Regions from separate parts of the Exiguobacterium sp. KKBO11 genome, predicted to be linked through region 2. Evidence: a T-box and tRNA genes for the amino acid it is inferred to sense, from the RefSeq annotation. Region 2 holds a T-box; the other holds one or more tRNA genes.
What was found. A T-box is a leader RNA that pairs with one kind of tRNA and senses whether it is charged. The one in region 2 lies ahead of leuS (leucine--tRNA ligase), so its partner is inferred to be a tRNA-Leu.

Region 1 (8,299 bases), 570 kb from region 2:
AATATCAGCTTGATCCACTCTTCCGTAAACATGGTTTGACGATTCAATCCTTGAATCTGTTACCGTTTGATTTATTCATGATTCGTGACAAAATTGCGATGCTGTCTTCGGCAGATGCTTCGCAACTGTGGATTGATGACATCACGACATCCAAGAACGGACGATCACATCAGATTTGTTTTAACGATGGGAATGAATGCATGACGGTCATCTGTGATCTTCATGGATCAATTCGTTCTTATAAGTGTTCGTGATGGTTTAACTCTTCTTCGAATAGGCTACATTCTTAACAGAGGTTCTAACGAAGGGGAGTCGAACAATCATGTTATCTAAACAACAGACGGAAGAATTCAAGCAACGGTTATTAAAGGAAAAAGAAAAGACGACATCAAACATCGAACAACGCGATACCGACTACGATGAAGGTGAATTGTCGAGTTACGATAATCATCCTGCCGATTCCGGCGATGAATTGTTCTTGCGGGAACGCGATCAAGCAATCACGGACATGCAAGAGGATATGCTCTCGGATGTGGACCGTGCCCTAAAAGCGATCGAGGACGGAACGTATGGCATTTGTAAGGTCTGTGGAAAAGAGATTGAGATTGAACGTCTTGATATCATTCCGGAAACGTTATTATGCATCGAGCATGCAAAAGAAGAAGCAGAACAAAACGAGAACGACCCGAATTCGCGACCAAGCGAAGAAGACGTACTGGATCCATCTGTCACAGCCCGCGGGAAAGACATCGACGGTGATACGGATGGATTCTCGAAAGTAAGTGATTTCGGTAGTTCCGATACACCGTCTGACCAAGAAGACGGAATTGACCCGACACGGTCTTGACCGGCAAAACATCTCCCGAAAATGGAGATGTTTTTTTCTCGAAAAAAATCATAAATAGTTACCGGAATTTTTTGACTTTTCATATAATTTTGGTACGATGGTATCGAGGGGGCTGTTTTAGCCTATATTAAAATGTAAGCGCATACAAGCATCCGTCTCACTGCTTGACCATTTTAGTTGAGGGAGGAAATAATGCATGATTTATGACATTCCGAACAAGCAAGGGTCAAAAGTACAGTACAAGGAACGGTATGAAAATTACATCAACGGAAAGTGGACTGCACCTGTCGGGGGAGAATATTTTGATAATGTCACACCTGTCACTGGTAAAGTATTGTGCCAAGTCGCTCGTTCCGGTAAGGAAGATATCGAACTGGCTCTTGACGCAGCACACGCGGCAAAAGAAGCATGGGGGAAAACGTCTGTAACGGAACGCTCAAACATTTTAAATAAAATCGCGAATCGGATGGAAGAAAACCTTGAGATGCTCGCTTATGCAGAGACACTTGAGAACGGGAAAGCGGTCCGTGAGACACTCAACGCCGATCTACCGCTCGCAATCGATCACTTCCGTTATTTCGCCGGCGTCATCCGTGCCCAAGAAGGTTCGGTCGGCGAACTCGATCAAGATACGGTCGCGTATCACTTCCATGAGCCACTTGGCGTCGTTGGTCAAATCATTCCATGGAACTTCCCACTCCTGATGGCTGTCTGGAAACTAGCGCCAGCACTCGCGGCAGGGAACTGCGTCGTCTTAAAACCAGCAGAACAAACACCAGCGAGCATCATGGTACTCGTTGAGCTCATTGAGGATTTACTCCCACCGGGTGTTCTTAACATCGTCAACGGTTTTGGTCTTGAAGCAGGGAAACCGCTCGCTTCAAGCAAACGAATCGCAAAAATCGCCTTTACGGGTGAGACGACGACAGGACGTTTGATCATGCAGTACGCATCACAAAATTTGATTCCAGTCACACTCGAACTCGGTGGGAAATCACCGAATATCTTCTTTGAGGATATCATGCAGGCAGATGATGCTTTCTTCGATAAAGCAATCGAAGGATTACTGATGTTCGCGTTGAACCAAGGAGAAGTCTGTACGTGTCCGTCGCGTGCCTTGATTCAAGAATCGATTTACGAACCGTTCATGGAACGTGTTCTTGAGCGCGTCAAAGCCATCAAGATCGGAAATCCCCTTGATTCGGACGTCATGATGGGTGCTCAAGCTTCGAACGAGCAGATGGAGAAAATTCTTTCATATCTTGAAATCGGTAAGTCAGAAGGCGCAGAATGTCTCATCGGTGGAGAGCGCAACATGCTCGAAGGGGATCTCGCAGAAGGATATTACATCCAACCAACGATCTTCAAAGGACACAATAAGATGAGAATCTTCCAAGAAGAAATTTTCGGACCGGTTCTATCGGTCACGACATTCAAGACGGAAGAAGAAGCACTCGAAATTGCGAATGATACGTTATATGGTCTTGGTGCGGGCGTCTGGACACGTGATATGAACCGTGCTTATCGGTTTGGGCGTGCGATCGAAGCAGGACGCGTCTGGACGAACTGTTATCACCAATATCCAGCTCACGCGGCGTTTGGTGGTTACAAAATGTCAGGGATCGGACGTGAAAACCATAAGATGATGCTCAACCATTACCAACGGACGAAAAACCTACTCGTTAGTTACAACCCGAATAAACTCGGTTTCTTCTAAGTCGGAAAGGACGTGGATGCAAATGGTGGAACGTGTTCAGGCGACAGCAGCTTGTCTAGAGTTAATCGACCAGTTGAGAGAAAAACACGGTCCGTTGATGTTTCATCAATCTGGTGGTTGTTGCGATGGCAGTTCCCCGATGTGTTTTGCGCAGGGTGATCTATTCCTAGGAGATCAGGATAAAAAACTGGGAGAGATCGGTGGTTGTCCGTTTTATATTCATGAAGATCAATATGAGTACTGGAAACATACGCAACTCATCATTGATGTCGTGGATGGTCGAGGCGGAATGTTCTCTCTTGAAGGTGTCGAAGGGAAACGTTTTTTGACACGCTCCCGTGCGTTCACGCAAGAGGAATACGCTGAACTATCAGCATCAAGCTAATAAAGGAATCAAACACGGTTTCGTCGATGCGACTTGTTCATTCAGGTCGCTTGTACGGAATCGTGTTTTTTGTTCGTATCACAACGTTCGAACAGGATAAAAGTTGGTAATGCGGCATAAGAACGGTATAATGAACTCATATTTTGACGAGAAGATAGTTTCACACTATGACATTATAGGGGGTCACCATGAAATATCCATTTTTAGGTTGGACAGGTCAAACGATCGGAGTGACGGCGCCCTCCTCCGGATTACGTGAACAGCAACAGGAATGGGTCGAACAAGCAGTTGAACAGGTACAAGCACGGCAAATGAACGTCCGTTTAGGCGAAACGATTTGGTCGCATCAACTTGCTGAGAGTGCACCGGTCAAACAACGCGCCGAAGAATTGAATCACATGATGACGGATGAGACGATTGATACCGTCATCCCGCCATTTGGCGGGGAACGCGCCATTGATCTTTTACCCGAGTTGACGCTAGCTACTTACCAAACAAAATGGTTGCTTGGCTATTCTGATATCAGTACGTTATTGCTCAGTCTGACGCTTCAGACGGGAATCGCGACAGCACATGGTCCGAATTTCGTTGAGCTTCGGAGTGAAGAATGGGACGAGACGACAAGTGCCTGGCGACGGGTGCTCGCGACGCCAACTGGAGGAACCGTCACACAATGGGCTTCCGATCGTTATCAACCCGAGTGGACTGATGAAGAACGTCCAACAGGTTCGTTATTTCAGCTAACGGAAGCGACGGAATGGAAAGCACTTGATGAGCGAACAGAAGTGACTGGACGGTTACTTGGTGGGTGTCTGGAGACGATTCGCCATCTGATTGGGACACCGTATGGAGATGTGCAGCGTTTCCAGCGTGAAGAGATCAACGGAGAACCGATACTCTGGTACTTTGAGGTGTCTGAAGCGAATTCTGCAGAGGTACACCGGACGCTGCGACAAATGGCGTATGCTGGGTGGTTCGACCATGCGGCTGGCTTTTTATTTGGCCGTACGTCTGCAAGGATTATAGAAGACCTGACATGGCTAGACGTATATCAATATCTCGCGGATGAGACGGGCTTACCAGTCTTATATGATCTTGACATCGGTCATCAACCGCCACAGTTGACGTTAATCAATGGAGCGACGGGGACGGTTCGTATTCAAGGGAAAGATTCACGAATCGATCTTACGTTCAACTAAAAAGGAGAGCACGCAATGGCACGTCGTAAGTTTCAAGCATTAGGCGTTTATAAACGCGTCCATATCAATCCGGAGACACGTCGAATGACGTTACCTGAACCATTTTACGATGCACTTCGTCTAGAAGATGAATTGCTGATTGCACAAGTCGGAGATGTTCTCGTCATGCGACGTCCGGGGGAGGTCGTCGAGACAGAAACGGAATTATTGAGCGAACTCGTAGAAGATGGATTCACGGGTACAGAGCTCGTCCAAGAATTTGCCTACCGGCGTCAGCAACAAGAACAACGATTACGTCAACAAGTCTTGCAGGATGAAGAGGATGACCATGCTGCTCAACTAAAGATCGAGCTATAACGGAAAGAAGGAGTGGGGCAGATGCGTCGCAGAACAAAAATTGGAATCGGAGTCATCGGATCCGGATTAGTAGCAGCGAGTTATTATTTTTATGAGATGGCAATCGCCACGAATCCAAAGCCATTCTTATCGAATAATCGAGATTTAAGTGACGAGATGGTCCGATTGATGCAACCTGGTCAGACGTGGATCAAGGAGCAACCGCTTGAGCGGATCGAGATTGAAGCGAAAGACGGTTTAACGTTACGCGGGCATTTTCTTCCGTCACCTGTTCCGTCAGATCGGATCGTCATTCTCGTGCACGGGTACGGAGGCGTCGGAACGGATTTAGCCGGATTCGCCTATCTGTACCATCAGGCCGGTTTCCATATCATGATGCCCGATAATCGTGGACACGGAATGAGTGACGGTCACTATATCGGATTCGGATGGCATGATCGGGAAGATTGTCTCAGTTGGTCGAACTATCTGATTGAACGGATCGGACAGGATGCGAAACTGTTCTTGCATGGGGTGTCGATGGGAGGGGCGACCGTATTGATGACGAGTGGCGAACAACTCCCACCACAAATCAAAGGGATCATTTCTGATTGTGCCTATACGTCCGTCAATGCTGTCCTTGCGTATCAGATGAAGCGGATGTACCGACTACCACACTTTCCGTTCTTAGGCATGACGAGCGTATTGACGAAGCTAAAGGCAGGTTATACGTTCCGTGAAGCATCATCGTTGAAACAAGTCAAAAAAGCACAGGTACCGATTTTGTTCATCCATGGTGGGGCGGATACGTTTGTACCGACAGACATGGTATATGAGCTGTATGAAGCTTGTCCAACGGAAAAAGAGCTCGTCGTCATTCCAAATGCCGCTCACGCGATGGCCTATTTTGAGGATCCGGCATTGTATGATGATGTCGTCGAGAAGTTCGTTCGCAACATCTTGCGAAATGATTGACAACTCAGTTCGTTACCCGCTATATTAATATCATAAATCAACGTCGTCGTGGCGGAACTGGTAGACGCGCTAGACTCAGAATCTAGTGGTGGCAACACCGTGGAGGTTCAAGTCCTCTCGGCGGCATAAATGATTGAAGGAGGCAATCCCAGCAAGGGGTTGCCTTCTTTTTTGTTGCTGAATAGAAAACGATTACAACGAATAAAAATTCAGAAATATTTATCTTTTTAGAATTTTTCTGGTAAAATACGTTTTAAAGAGGGTACTCTTCAGGGAAAGTACTAAGTGAAGTAGACAATCTTTAACACATAGGAGAGGGGAAACAAACATGAAAAAAGGGAGTATCTTGCTAGCGCTCTTGATGAGCTGTGTTCTCGTACTTGGTGCATGTAGCATCGGTTCGAAAGAAGAAGAGTCGTCTGAAGGAAAGACGTACAAGGTCGGCATTGACGTCACGTATCCACCATTCGAATATAAAGACGGGGATACGTACAAAGGAATCGACATCGATCTCATGAAAGCAATCGCGAAGGATCAGAACTTCAAGATTCAATTTGAAGCGATGGACTTTAGCGGCATCATTCCGGCACTTCAAGCAAATCAATTGGACGTTGCCATTGCTGGTATGAGTATTACGCCAGAACGGAAGAAAGTCGTCACATTCTCGGATCCATACTTCAAAGCTGGTCTTATTCTAGTCGTCAAAGAAGATGAGAATGGTATTAAATCCGTCAACGATTTAAAAGGGAAAAAAGTAGCCGTCAAAAAGGGAACGACGGGTGCGAAATATGCAACGGATAACGCAGACAAACTGGGATTCACGGTCACACAGTTCAATGACAGTCCAGCGATGTTCCAAGAAGTGAAGAACGGTAACGCTGCTGCTTTGATTGAAGATTATCCTGTCATCTCATATGCCAACAAACAACAAAACCTTGGATTAAAACTTGTCGGAGACCGTCTCAACGGGGACAACTACGGAATTGCTGTCTTAAAAGGTGAGAACGAGGATCTGATGAAGAAAATCAACAAAGGGCTTGCGAATCTGAAAGAAAACGGTGAATACGATAAAATCGTTGACACGTATCTGAAATAAGTCGCAAGGCGATAAGGGAGTGGGATAGCCAATGGAAGTGGTCAAAACCGCATTTCCATTTTTCTTGGAAGGGCTTCAAGTCACATTGTATATTTTCATCATCGCGGTCATCGTCGGCTTTCTGATTGGCTTAGTCGTCGCATTGATGCGGTTATCACCATCAAAAATCTTAAACGGGATCGCGATCGTCTATATCGATGTCATTCGCGGAACGCCGTTCATCGTTCAGTTATTCTTCATCTATTTTGGACTCAATTCGCTCGAATGGTTATCGATGGACCGGATGTATGCAGGGATACTGACGGTCGCAATCAATGCCGGTGCTTATTTTGCGGAGATCATTCGAGCTGGTATCCAGTCGATTGATAAAGGACAAACAGAAGCTGCGCGTTCACTCGGGATGACAGGGCGTCAAACGATGGTACAGATCATCTTACCGCAAGCATTCCGGCGGATGTTACCAACGATTACGAACCAATCGATCATCAGCTTAAAAGATACATCGTTGTTGTCGATTATCGGGATCGCTGACTTGACACAACAAGGTCAAGTGCAGCAGTCAACGACGTTTGAACCATTCATCGTCTGGTCCGTCGTCGGATTGATGTACTTCGTCATCATTTATCTCTTGTCCTTAGTGGCGAAGTTCTTGGAACGGAGGTTTACATTACGATGAGTATCATAGAAGTAAAGAATCTAAAGAAATCATTCGGTTCGAATGAAGTCTTAAAAGACATCAACGTCTCGATTGCCGAAAAAGAAGTCGTTTGTGTCATCGGTCCGTCGGGATCTGGGAAAAGTACGTTTTTACGCTGTTTGAATCGATTGGAAGAGATTACAGGTGGTACCGTCATCGTCGATGATTTCGATATTACGAGTCCAAAGGTCGATATCAACAAGGTCCGGGAAGAAGTCGGGATGGTCTTTCAACATTTTAATCTCTTCCCGCATAAGACCGTGCTAGAAAACGTCACGCTTGCACCGATCAAAGTGCGTAAATCGGATAAAGAACAGGCGAAACAGCGGGCACTTGAACTACTCGATAAAGTCGGATTACGTGAAAAAGCGGATAATTATCCAGGTGAATTATCTGGGGGGCAAAAACAGCGGGTCGCAATTGCCCGCGCGCTTGCAATGAATCCGAAAATCATGTTATTTGATGAGCCGACGTCAGCGCTCGACCCGGAAATGGTCGGTGACGTGCTTGCCGTCATGAAACAACTTGCCCTTGAAGGCATGACGATGGTCGTCGTGACCCATGAGATGGGATTTGCTCGTGAGGTCGGAGATCGCGTCTTATTCATGGATGGTGGCTATATCGTCGAAGAGAACGTACCACAAGCATTGTTTGATTCTCCACAACACGAACGGACGCAATCGTTCCTTAGTAAAGTCTTATGATGAAACCGGCGTATCTAAATTCGGATACGCCGGTTTTTTAACGAATCATAAATAACTGGCTAAGCGCTCATAAGAAAAACTTATACATTTAAGCGTGAGAATTTGGGAATTCGAAATGCACACACAGGAAAAGAGTAGTAATATAGTAACGAAGGCACTTTCATGGAAGAATGACACGATCATTCCTTCTCATGACGTTCAGCGTTTTATTCATGCAATTCCTTTTGAAAGCGCTAACAGGTAGAGGGCTGGAAACACATCGAGTATCCACTGGATGTGTGGGGAGAAATATAGAAACGGGGGGAACCGTACATGGCAGGCCACGAGCAAGATCAACAAGCAT
Region 2 (8,299 bases):
GACTTAAAGCGACAATTGATGACCGGTACAGGAATCTTCCTCTTGTCTTATCTGATCGTTCCGTTCGCAGGCGGCTTCAAGATGTTCCTCGTCGCGATGATCATCCTGACGATTGGTGAGATGTTCATCTGGCCAGCAGTTCCTGCTATGGCGGCGAGACTCGCGCCGATCGGAAAAGAAGGAGAATTCCAAGGGTACGTCAATATTGCTGCTTCAGCGGGGCGGATGATCAGTCCGACTGTTGGAGGGTTGATCTACGATGTATCCGGTATGTCAGCGGTCTTCTTGACATTGATTGGATTGATCCTGTTAGCAGGCGTCGTCTTCCTTCGTGCTATTCCTAAAATCACCTCATGAGCATCATTTGTGAGACAGCGGACATTAGATCCGCTGTCTTTTGTTACGTCATTCGTTCCAAAATCATAAAATAAACATTTAATAATATGGAATATTTCGGCAAAGAAACGGGTACTTTCTAATCAAGAACTTGAAAAAGAAAGGTCATATGAACGTTGCTTCTTTTTGACTGGAGGTGCACGAATGGAAAGGTGTCAATTCATCACAGATGCCACAACTTGGACGACGCATGTACAGCAACAGCCTCTTGATATCTTCTACAGTCACCAATACGTCACGCTCAATGCTAGACCGGCTGAGCAAGCGGTGCTATTCCGTTATGAAGGTGATGTAGGAACACTGTTCTATCCATTTCTGAAACGCCGGATTTTTGATACGCCTTATTCAGATCTCATCACGCCGTATGGCTATGGTGGACCGGAAATCATCGGTCAACTGACTACGACTGAAATGCAGCATGCACGCTTATTGTTTGAAAGGTGGGCAAAACGAGAAGCGATCGTCTCGGAAATGATTCGCTTTAATCCATTGACAGGTAATGAACGTTTCATGCGGGATTGGACAAAAGTCTCCTTCATCCGTCATACGACGAGTATCGATTTACGCCCTTCACTAGAGGACATCATGCAGACATTTCATAAGAAGACGAGAAGTATGATTCGCAAATCGCTTGCCTCTCCTTTAACCGTTAGAACAGGAACGCGAGACGACCTACCTATTTTTGTGGCGTTGTATCATGAAACGATGGACCGGAAGAATGCTTCGGCTCATTACTATTTTACGGACAGTTATTTTGAACAATTATTTGAAGCAAATCCACTCTGTGAGCCATTGTTACTGATTGCGGAAATCGACGGAGAACCTGTTGGTGGATACTTCGTATTGCTCGGAAAAGAATATGCCCACGGTCATTTGATTGGTTGTAAGCGGGACGAAGCGAAGATGTTCCCGAATCAGCGACTCGAGTATGAAGCGATTCTTCAGACGAAAGCACGCGGTCTCATCGAACAACATCTCGGGGGTGGATATCAAGAACGGGATAGTCTCTTTGAGAGTAAATGCCGTTACACCGGGTATCGTTTATTTGAGTATCATCAAGGAAAATCCATTCTTCAACCAGCCATATACGATCAGTTATGTGTACGATACGGGTCAGATGCTGATTCGGATTATTTTCCAGCTTACCGACAAACCAGTGTCCAAATGGCGACAAGTTAAACAGTAACTAAATGAAGAAGGCGAAACGACTACATCGTGTAGTCGTTTTTTGATATGCTGAAATCATGATAGATCAATAGAGGGGGATGTGTCTTGAAAAAACGAGGTCTTATTTTTGATATGGATGGGGTCATCTTAGATAGTGAAATCCGCTACTTTGAGGTCCATCAGCAGATGTTCAAAACGTTATCGATTCCACTCGATCCGGTTCAGTATGCGACGTTCATGGGGAAAACAGGAGATGAGATGTGGGAAGAACTTGTCACTCAACACGAGCTCCCAGAAACAGCGAGTGCGTTACTTGAGGAAGAACATCGTTTGTTTCAAATTCATGCAAAACCGGAGGAATGTGGCTTAAAAGAGGGAGTCAAACAAGTCATCGAACAAGCGGCGTCTCTTGGTTACGATATCGGGATCGCCTCCTCGAGTTCGCTTCAAAAAATCGAACGCGTCATCCGTCATTATGAGCTTCCAATCACGCATTACGTCAGTGGGGAAGAAGTCATGCGTTCGAAGCCGGATCCTGCGATTTTTCGACTTGCGGCATCACGAATCGGGCACGCACCTGAAGATTGTCTCGTCATTGAAGACGCTGCGAACGGGATGATCGGCGCAAAAGCAGCAGGCATGGAAGTGATTGCGCTTCTCGATGATCGGATGCCGATGCAACGTCTAGAACAAGCGGATCATGTCGCACGATCGCATGCAGAAATCGAGGAAATTTTACGGAAGCGTTGACGCTTGAGGAAGAAACAGATTACACTAGGAAAAGATAGTCAAATGCATGGAACTGAAGTAGTAGGGGAAAGGTGCCGTCAAGAGAGCTGGTGGAAGGTGCGAACCAGTCGGTAACAACCGTGAACTCGTCAGGGAGCACGATTCGTGAAGTCGTAGTAGCGAATCCGGTCTTTCACACCGTTATCCGTGAATCAAGCGGTCTGTCATAGACAGACAACGTGGGTGGTACCGCGGAAGCCAAACCGGTCTTTCGTCCCTATTCCTAGGGACGGAGGACCGGTTTTTTTAGATTAGAGGAGGAAAAGACATGCCGTACAATCATCGCGAAATCGAACCAAAATGGCAGGCGCGTTGGGATCAAGAAAACGCCTTCGTCACGACAGAAGATCCAGAAAAAGAAGGGTTTTATGCCCTTGATATGTTCCCGTATCCATCAGGTGCCGGACTCCACGTCGGTCACCCGGAAGGCTACACAGCAACCGACATCCTCGCACGGATGAAACGGATGCAAGGATACAACGTCTTGCACCCGATGGGATGGGATGCGTTCGGATTACCAGCAGAACAATACGCCCTCGATACAGGGAATGACCCACGTGAATTCACAGCGAAAAACATCGAGACGTTCAAGCGTCAGTTGAAAGAACTTGGATTCTCCTATGACTGGGATCGTGAAATCAACACGACAGATCCGAAGTACTACAAATGGACACAGTGGATCTTTACGAAGTTGTATGAAAAAGGACTTGCGTTCGTGGACGAAGTCGCGGTCAACTGGTGCCCAGCACTCGGAACCGTTCTTGCGAATGAAGAAGTCATCGACGGATTATCTGAACGCGGAAATCATCCGGTCGTGCGTGTCCCGATGCGTCAATGGGTCTTGAAAATCACGGAATATGCGGATCGTCTTCTTGAAGATCTCGATGACCTTGATTGGCCGGATTCTGTCAAAGAGATGCAACGGAACTGGATCGGAAAATCAGAAGGTGCTGAAATCGACTTCACGATTGATGGACACAAAAAACAAGTCACGGTCTTTACGACACGTCCGGACACAATTTTTGGTGCGACGTACCTCGTGCTTGCGCCGGAGCATCCATTCGTAGCTGACATCACGACAGCGGATCACAAGAAAGCCGTCGATACGTACATTTCGCAAGTCCAAACGAAGTCGGACCTCGAGCGGACGGATTTAGCGAAGGAAAAAACAGGCGTCTTCACGGGTGCTTTCGCCGTCAATCCAATCTCAGGTGATCGTCTTCCAATCTGGATCGCTGATTATGTCCTTGCTTCGTACGGAACGGGTGCAATCATGGCGGTCCCAGGACACGATGAGCGCGATCATGAATTCGCGAAACAATTCGACTTGCCAATCGTTGAAGTCGTCGCGGGTGGAAACGTTGATGAAGCAGCCTATACAGGAGAGGGCGAACACGTCAACTCGCATATGCTTGATGGTCTTGGAAAACAAGAAGCAATCGAGACGATGATTGCTGAACTCGAAACGAATCAAGTCGGACGTAAGAAAATCACGTATCGTCTCCGCGACTGGTTGTTCAGTCGTCAACGGTATTGGGGCGAGCCGATTCCAGTCGTTCATATGGAAGATGGTTCGATGAAGACGCTCAGTCAAGAGGAGTTACCGCTTGAACTTCCAATCATTCCGGAAATCAAACCGTCTGGTACAGGCGAATCACCACTTGCGCTTGCGGAAGACTGGTTGGATTACACGGATCCTGAAACAGGAATGAAAGGGCGTCGTGAGACGAATACGATGCCACAATGGGGCGGAAGCTGCTGGTACTATCTTCGTTTCATCGATCCGCACAATGAAGAGGCGATCGCGGATCCAGAAAAATTAAAATACTGGCTTCCAGTCGATATTTATATTGGTGGTGCGGAACACGCCGTTCTCCACTTGTTGTATGCGCGCTTCTGGCATAAAGTCTTATATGATGCAGGTGTCGTACCAACAAAAGAACCATTCCAGAAGTTATACAACCAAGGGATGATTCTTGGAGAGAACAACGAGAAGATGTCGAAATCACGCGGTAACGTCATTAATCCGGATGAAATCGTCAAATCGCATGGTGCGGATACGTTACGCTTGTACGAAATGTTCATGGGACCACTCGATGCATCAGTTGCCTGGTCGGAGAACGGTCTTGACGGGGCGCGTCGTTTCCTCGACCGTGTCTGGCGCTTGTTCGAACGGACAGCAGACATTCAAGACGTTACGGAAGTCGATGCTGACTTCGAGCGAACGTACCACCAGACGGTCAAGAAGGTCACGGAAGACTTCGCGAACATCCAGTTCAACACCGGAATTTCGCAACTCATGGTCTTCGTCAACGAAGCAAACAAACAGCCGGTTCTTCCGCGTCACTTCCTTCGTGGATTCATCCAATTGTTAACGCCAGTCGCACCACACCTTGGTGAAGAACTCTGGGAACAACTTGGATTTGAAGAGACATTGACGTATGCAGCATGGCCAACATTCGATGAATCGAAACTCGTCAGCGATACGATGGAATTCGTCATTCAAGTGAACGGAAAGGTTCGCTCGAAAATCGAAATCAACATCGATGCGACAAAAGAAGAAATCGAAGCACTTGCCTTTGCTGATGAAAAGACACAAGAATGGATCGGCGACAAGACGGTTCGTAAAGTCATCGTCGTACCGAAAAAATTAATCAATATCGTGGCAAACTAAGCCATAGCCCCTTTCATTCGTTTGATGCGAATGGAGGGGGTTTCTTCATTTCCATCGCAAGTCCGCTTTTTTTTTCAACGACCTTCTGCTACACTGAATCAGAAACCGAGAAAGAAAGGCGAGTACCATCAATGAAACGATCTTATATAGTCTATACAACGATTTTTGCTGTCGTTTCGGGGTTGATCCTTTGCGTACTGCTCGTCTTCTCGAAGCCGGAGACGTTGTCACGTATTCAAGAAACGTTCGCGAAAATCGAGACGCAATCGAAGCATCAGGCAGCCGTTAAACAGGTGCCACCGAAAACGCCTTCAGCTATTCCGAACCCGGAAGAGCCGTTAATCAAAAATGTCCAACACATGTTATATGATGATTCCATTGGTTCGTACCTCGTCGTCACAGACGATTATCGTTTCTTTGAAATCAGTGGAACCGGGGAACGCATCAACGCATCTTTCCAGTTAGAAGAAGGAAAGTTGTTGCTCGCTGGTCTAGACGGTATGACGCTCGTTGACGGGGAGACCGTCGCGTTACTGACGTCGAATCAGATTCTGGTCACGATTACGCGAAAAGACGGTGTCTGGAGCGAAGAAAAACGTGAAAAAGTACAAGGAACGACGATACGGGATAGTTTCCACGGTCTTGGATATGATACGAAGAAAAAAGAATTCTATACGATTAATCATATTCGAGCACTGGGACGAGTCGAGGTGACCTATTTCGCGATGAAAGAGGATAAGATCAAGATTGATCCTGACGCCTCGGAAAAGAAAAAACGTGCGTTGAAGAAAAAACAGAAACCACCTTATCTGTCAGTCATCAAACGCGAGAAGATTGAAGCGGCGAGTGGGATGCGAAGTGATGCGAAGAAATCGTTCGAGTCCGAGTTCCGTCCGATTGGTCTTGCTGAACGGCAAGGTCGGATCTACACACTCGATTCAGAAGCGCTCTATCTCTATTCGATCGATCGAAAGGACAAAACGATCACGGGTGAGACAGCCAGTCCGAAAGTATATGGTTCGAAGGGGATTTTCGTGCAGGATAACGAGTTGTTCGCGTTAGTCGTCACGGATAAATTCTCAAGCCGATCGTTTACACCGATTGATTAAATCCTGACACAATAAGACCCGATTTCTCTGTTAAGCAGAAGAATCGGGTCTTGTTCATATTAAAAGACAGTATCACGTGCCATCTCTGCGGCGTGACTACCGGCGCAATGACCCGTCACGAATGCAGCTGTGATGTTGTAACCACCTGTATAGCCATGGATATCAAGAATCTCCCCGGCAAAGAATAATCGCTCGGCTTTTTTCGACATCATCGTCTTTGGATCAATCTCTTTGATCGAGACGCCACCACCCGTGACGAAAGCTTTATCAAAGTCGAGCGTTCCCGTTGCTTTAAGTGGGAATCGCTTTAATTTTTGCAAGAAGTCCGTCCAGTCCTGTTTCTTGACTTGTGTGCAGACTTCATCGCCAAAGCCGATTTGAGCAAAGAGAAGTTCAAGCAGACGTTCCGGCACGAAGCCGCGGAGGGCGTTGCGTACCGTTTTCTTGGGATTGGCTGCAAGCGCGGCTTGGAAGCGTTCGGTTAACGCACCGAGTGATTCGTCCGGGAAGAGATCGATCGATAAATGGACGATCGTCTCCTTCGAACGTTTGCGCTCCTTGATCGTGTACTGGCTACAGCGTAAAGCAATCGGACCGCTTAAACCGAAGTGGGTAAAGAGTAAGTCCCCCGTGTGTGTTTTGATTGCTTTATCTTTTTTGCCGTGGACCGTTAAGGCGACGTCACGTAGCGACAGCCCTTGTAATGTTTTTTCATGAATGAACGTATCACCTAACAAAATTGGAACTTCAGTTGGGAAGAGTTCCGTGATCGTATGACCCGCTTTTTCAGCCCACGGGTAGCCGTCACCTGTCGAACCGGTATGTGGAACGGATTGTCCGCCGACTGCAACGATGCAACTTTTTGCTTCAAGACGCATGCCGTTCTCTAAGATGACAGCTGCAAAAGAACCGTCTGGATGGAAGTCGAGCGTAGCGACCTGCGCGTCTGTTTGAATCTCGGCACCATGCGCGCGGATTTGATCGATCAATACACGGACGACATCTGCTGCTTTATCTGAGACAGGAAACATCCGTCCATTGTCCTCTTCTTTGAGGGCGACACCAAACCCTTCGAAGAGCTCGATGATCGATTCATTATTGAATTGAGAAAAGGCACTATAAAGGAAACGTCCGTTTCCTGGAATCGACTGGACGAGTTCGTCGAGTGGTTTTCGGTTCGTGACGTTACAACGTCCGCCGCCAGAGATCGCAAGCTTCCGACCTAATTTATTTCCTTTATCGAGCAGGAGCGTTCGAGCTCCAGCCTGTAAAGAGGCGAGCGTTGCCATCAAGCCGCTCGGTCCGCCTCCGATTACGATTACATCGTACATAAGGTCACCTCATTCATAGAATTCTGCTTGTTTCACTTTAGCAGAAGTTGCGACTGTAAACAAACCGTCTCTTTCAATTCAAGATAGACAGCGGTATAATGATTTGCAATTGTGTACGAGAGAACTTGTATAATGAGACAGTCACGATCAGAGTGTCGAGTTTAAAAATTAGAAAGCGTGAGGGATGTTACCATGTCCACAGTCAGTAATAAGCAGTCTACTTCTTCCGGCAATTCAGGATTCGTTCGTGGAACGATGCTCCTGTCCGGTGCGTCACTGATTTCCCGCGCACTGGGTTTGATTTATCTCTTTCCATTTCAGTTCATGGTCGGTGCGACAGGCATCATGTTCTATACCTATGCCTACAACTATTATGCGATCATGATCGGACTCGCGACAGCGGGGATTCCTGTCGCTGTCTCGAAATTCGTCGCCAAATACAATGCATTAGGAGAGTATGATACGAGTGAACGATTATATCGGTCTGGTCTGAAAATCATGTCCTTGACCGGGATTGTTTCCTTCCTCGCTTTATTCTTTCTCGCACCGTATTTAGCACACCGTGCCATTCCAGGTGGTGACGTTGATTCAGCTGCATACGTTGATGCCGTCACGATGACGATTCGTGGCGTGAGTTTCGCTTTACTCTTGATTCCATCGATGAGTATGACCCGAGGTTACTTCCAAGGGTATCAATCGATGGGACCAACAGCGATTTCGCAAATCTTGGAACAAATCGTCCGGATCATCTTTTTGCTTGCAGGAGTCAGCATCGCGATTTATTTATTTGATTCAGGTGCAGCATTTGCCGCAACGATTGCAACGTTCAGCGC

Region 1: it encodes a tRNA-Leu, which carries the amino acid that the T-box ahead of leuS (leucine--tRNA ligase) is inferred to sense. The anticodon was not compared.

What each region holds. Positions count from the first base shown of each region.
Region 1 is NZ_LUCU01000011.1:1,086,740-1,095,038, forward strand. It holds gene AYO36_RS05595 (hypothetical protein) at 1-254, shown strand, start outside; gene AYO36_RS05600 (TraR/DksA C4-type zinc finger protein) at 323-847, shown strand; gene adh (aldehyde dehydrogenase) at 1,044-2,564, shown strand; gene AYO36_RS05610 (DUF779 domain-containing protein) at 2,587-2,949, shown strand; gene AYO36_RS05615 (S66 family peptidase) at 3,138-4,148, shown strand; gene AYO36_RS05620 (hypothetical protein) at 4,164-4,505, shown strand; gene AYO36_RS05625 (alpha/beta hydrolase) at 4,527-5,459, shown strand; tRNA gene AYO36_RS05630 (tRNA-Leu) at 5,502-5,585, shown strand; gene AYO36_RS05635 (transporter substrate-binding domain-containing protein) at 5,788-6,555, shown strand; gene AYO36_RS05640 (amino acid ABC transporter permease) at 6,587-7,231, shown strand; gene AYO36_RS05645 (amino acid ABC transporter ATP-binding protein) at 7,228-7,956, shown strand; gene AYO36_RS05650 (2-oxoglutarate dehydrogenase E1 component) at 8,269-8,299, shown strand, end outside.
Region 2 is NZ_LUCU01000011.1:515,787-524,085, forward strand. It holds gene AYO36_RS02815 (MDR family MFS transporter) at 1-357, shown strand, start outside; gene AYO36_RS02820 (peptidoglycan bridge formation glycyltransferase FemA/FemB family protein) at 541-1,575, shown strand; gene AYO36_RS02825 (HAD family hydrolase) at 1,669-2,313, shown strand; T-box leader at 2,352-2,574, shown strand; gene leuS (leucine--tRNA ligase) at 2,621-5,026, shown strand; gene AYO36_RS02835 (hypothetical protein) at 5,158-6,135, shown strand; gene AYO36_RS02840 (BaiN/RdsA family NAD(P)/FAD-dependent oxidoreductase) at 6,195-7,466, opposite strand; gene AYO36_RS02845 (putative polysaccharide biosynthesis protein) at 7,659-8,299, shown strand, end outside.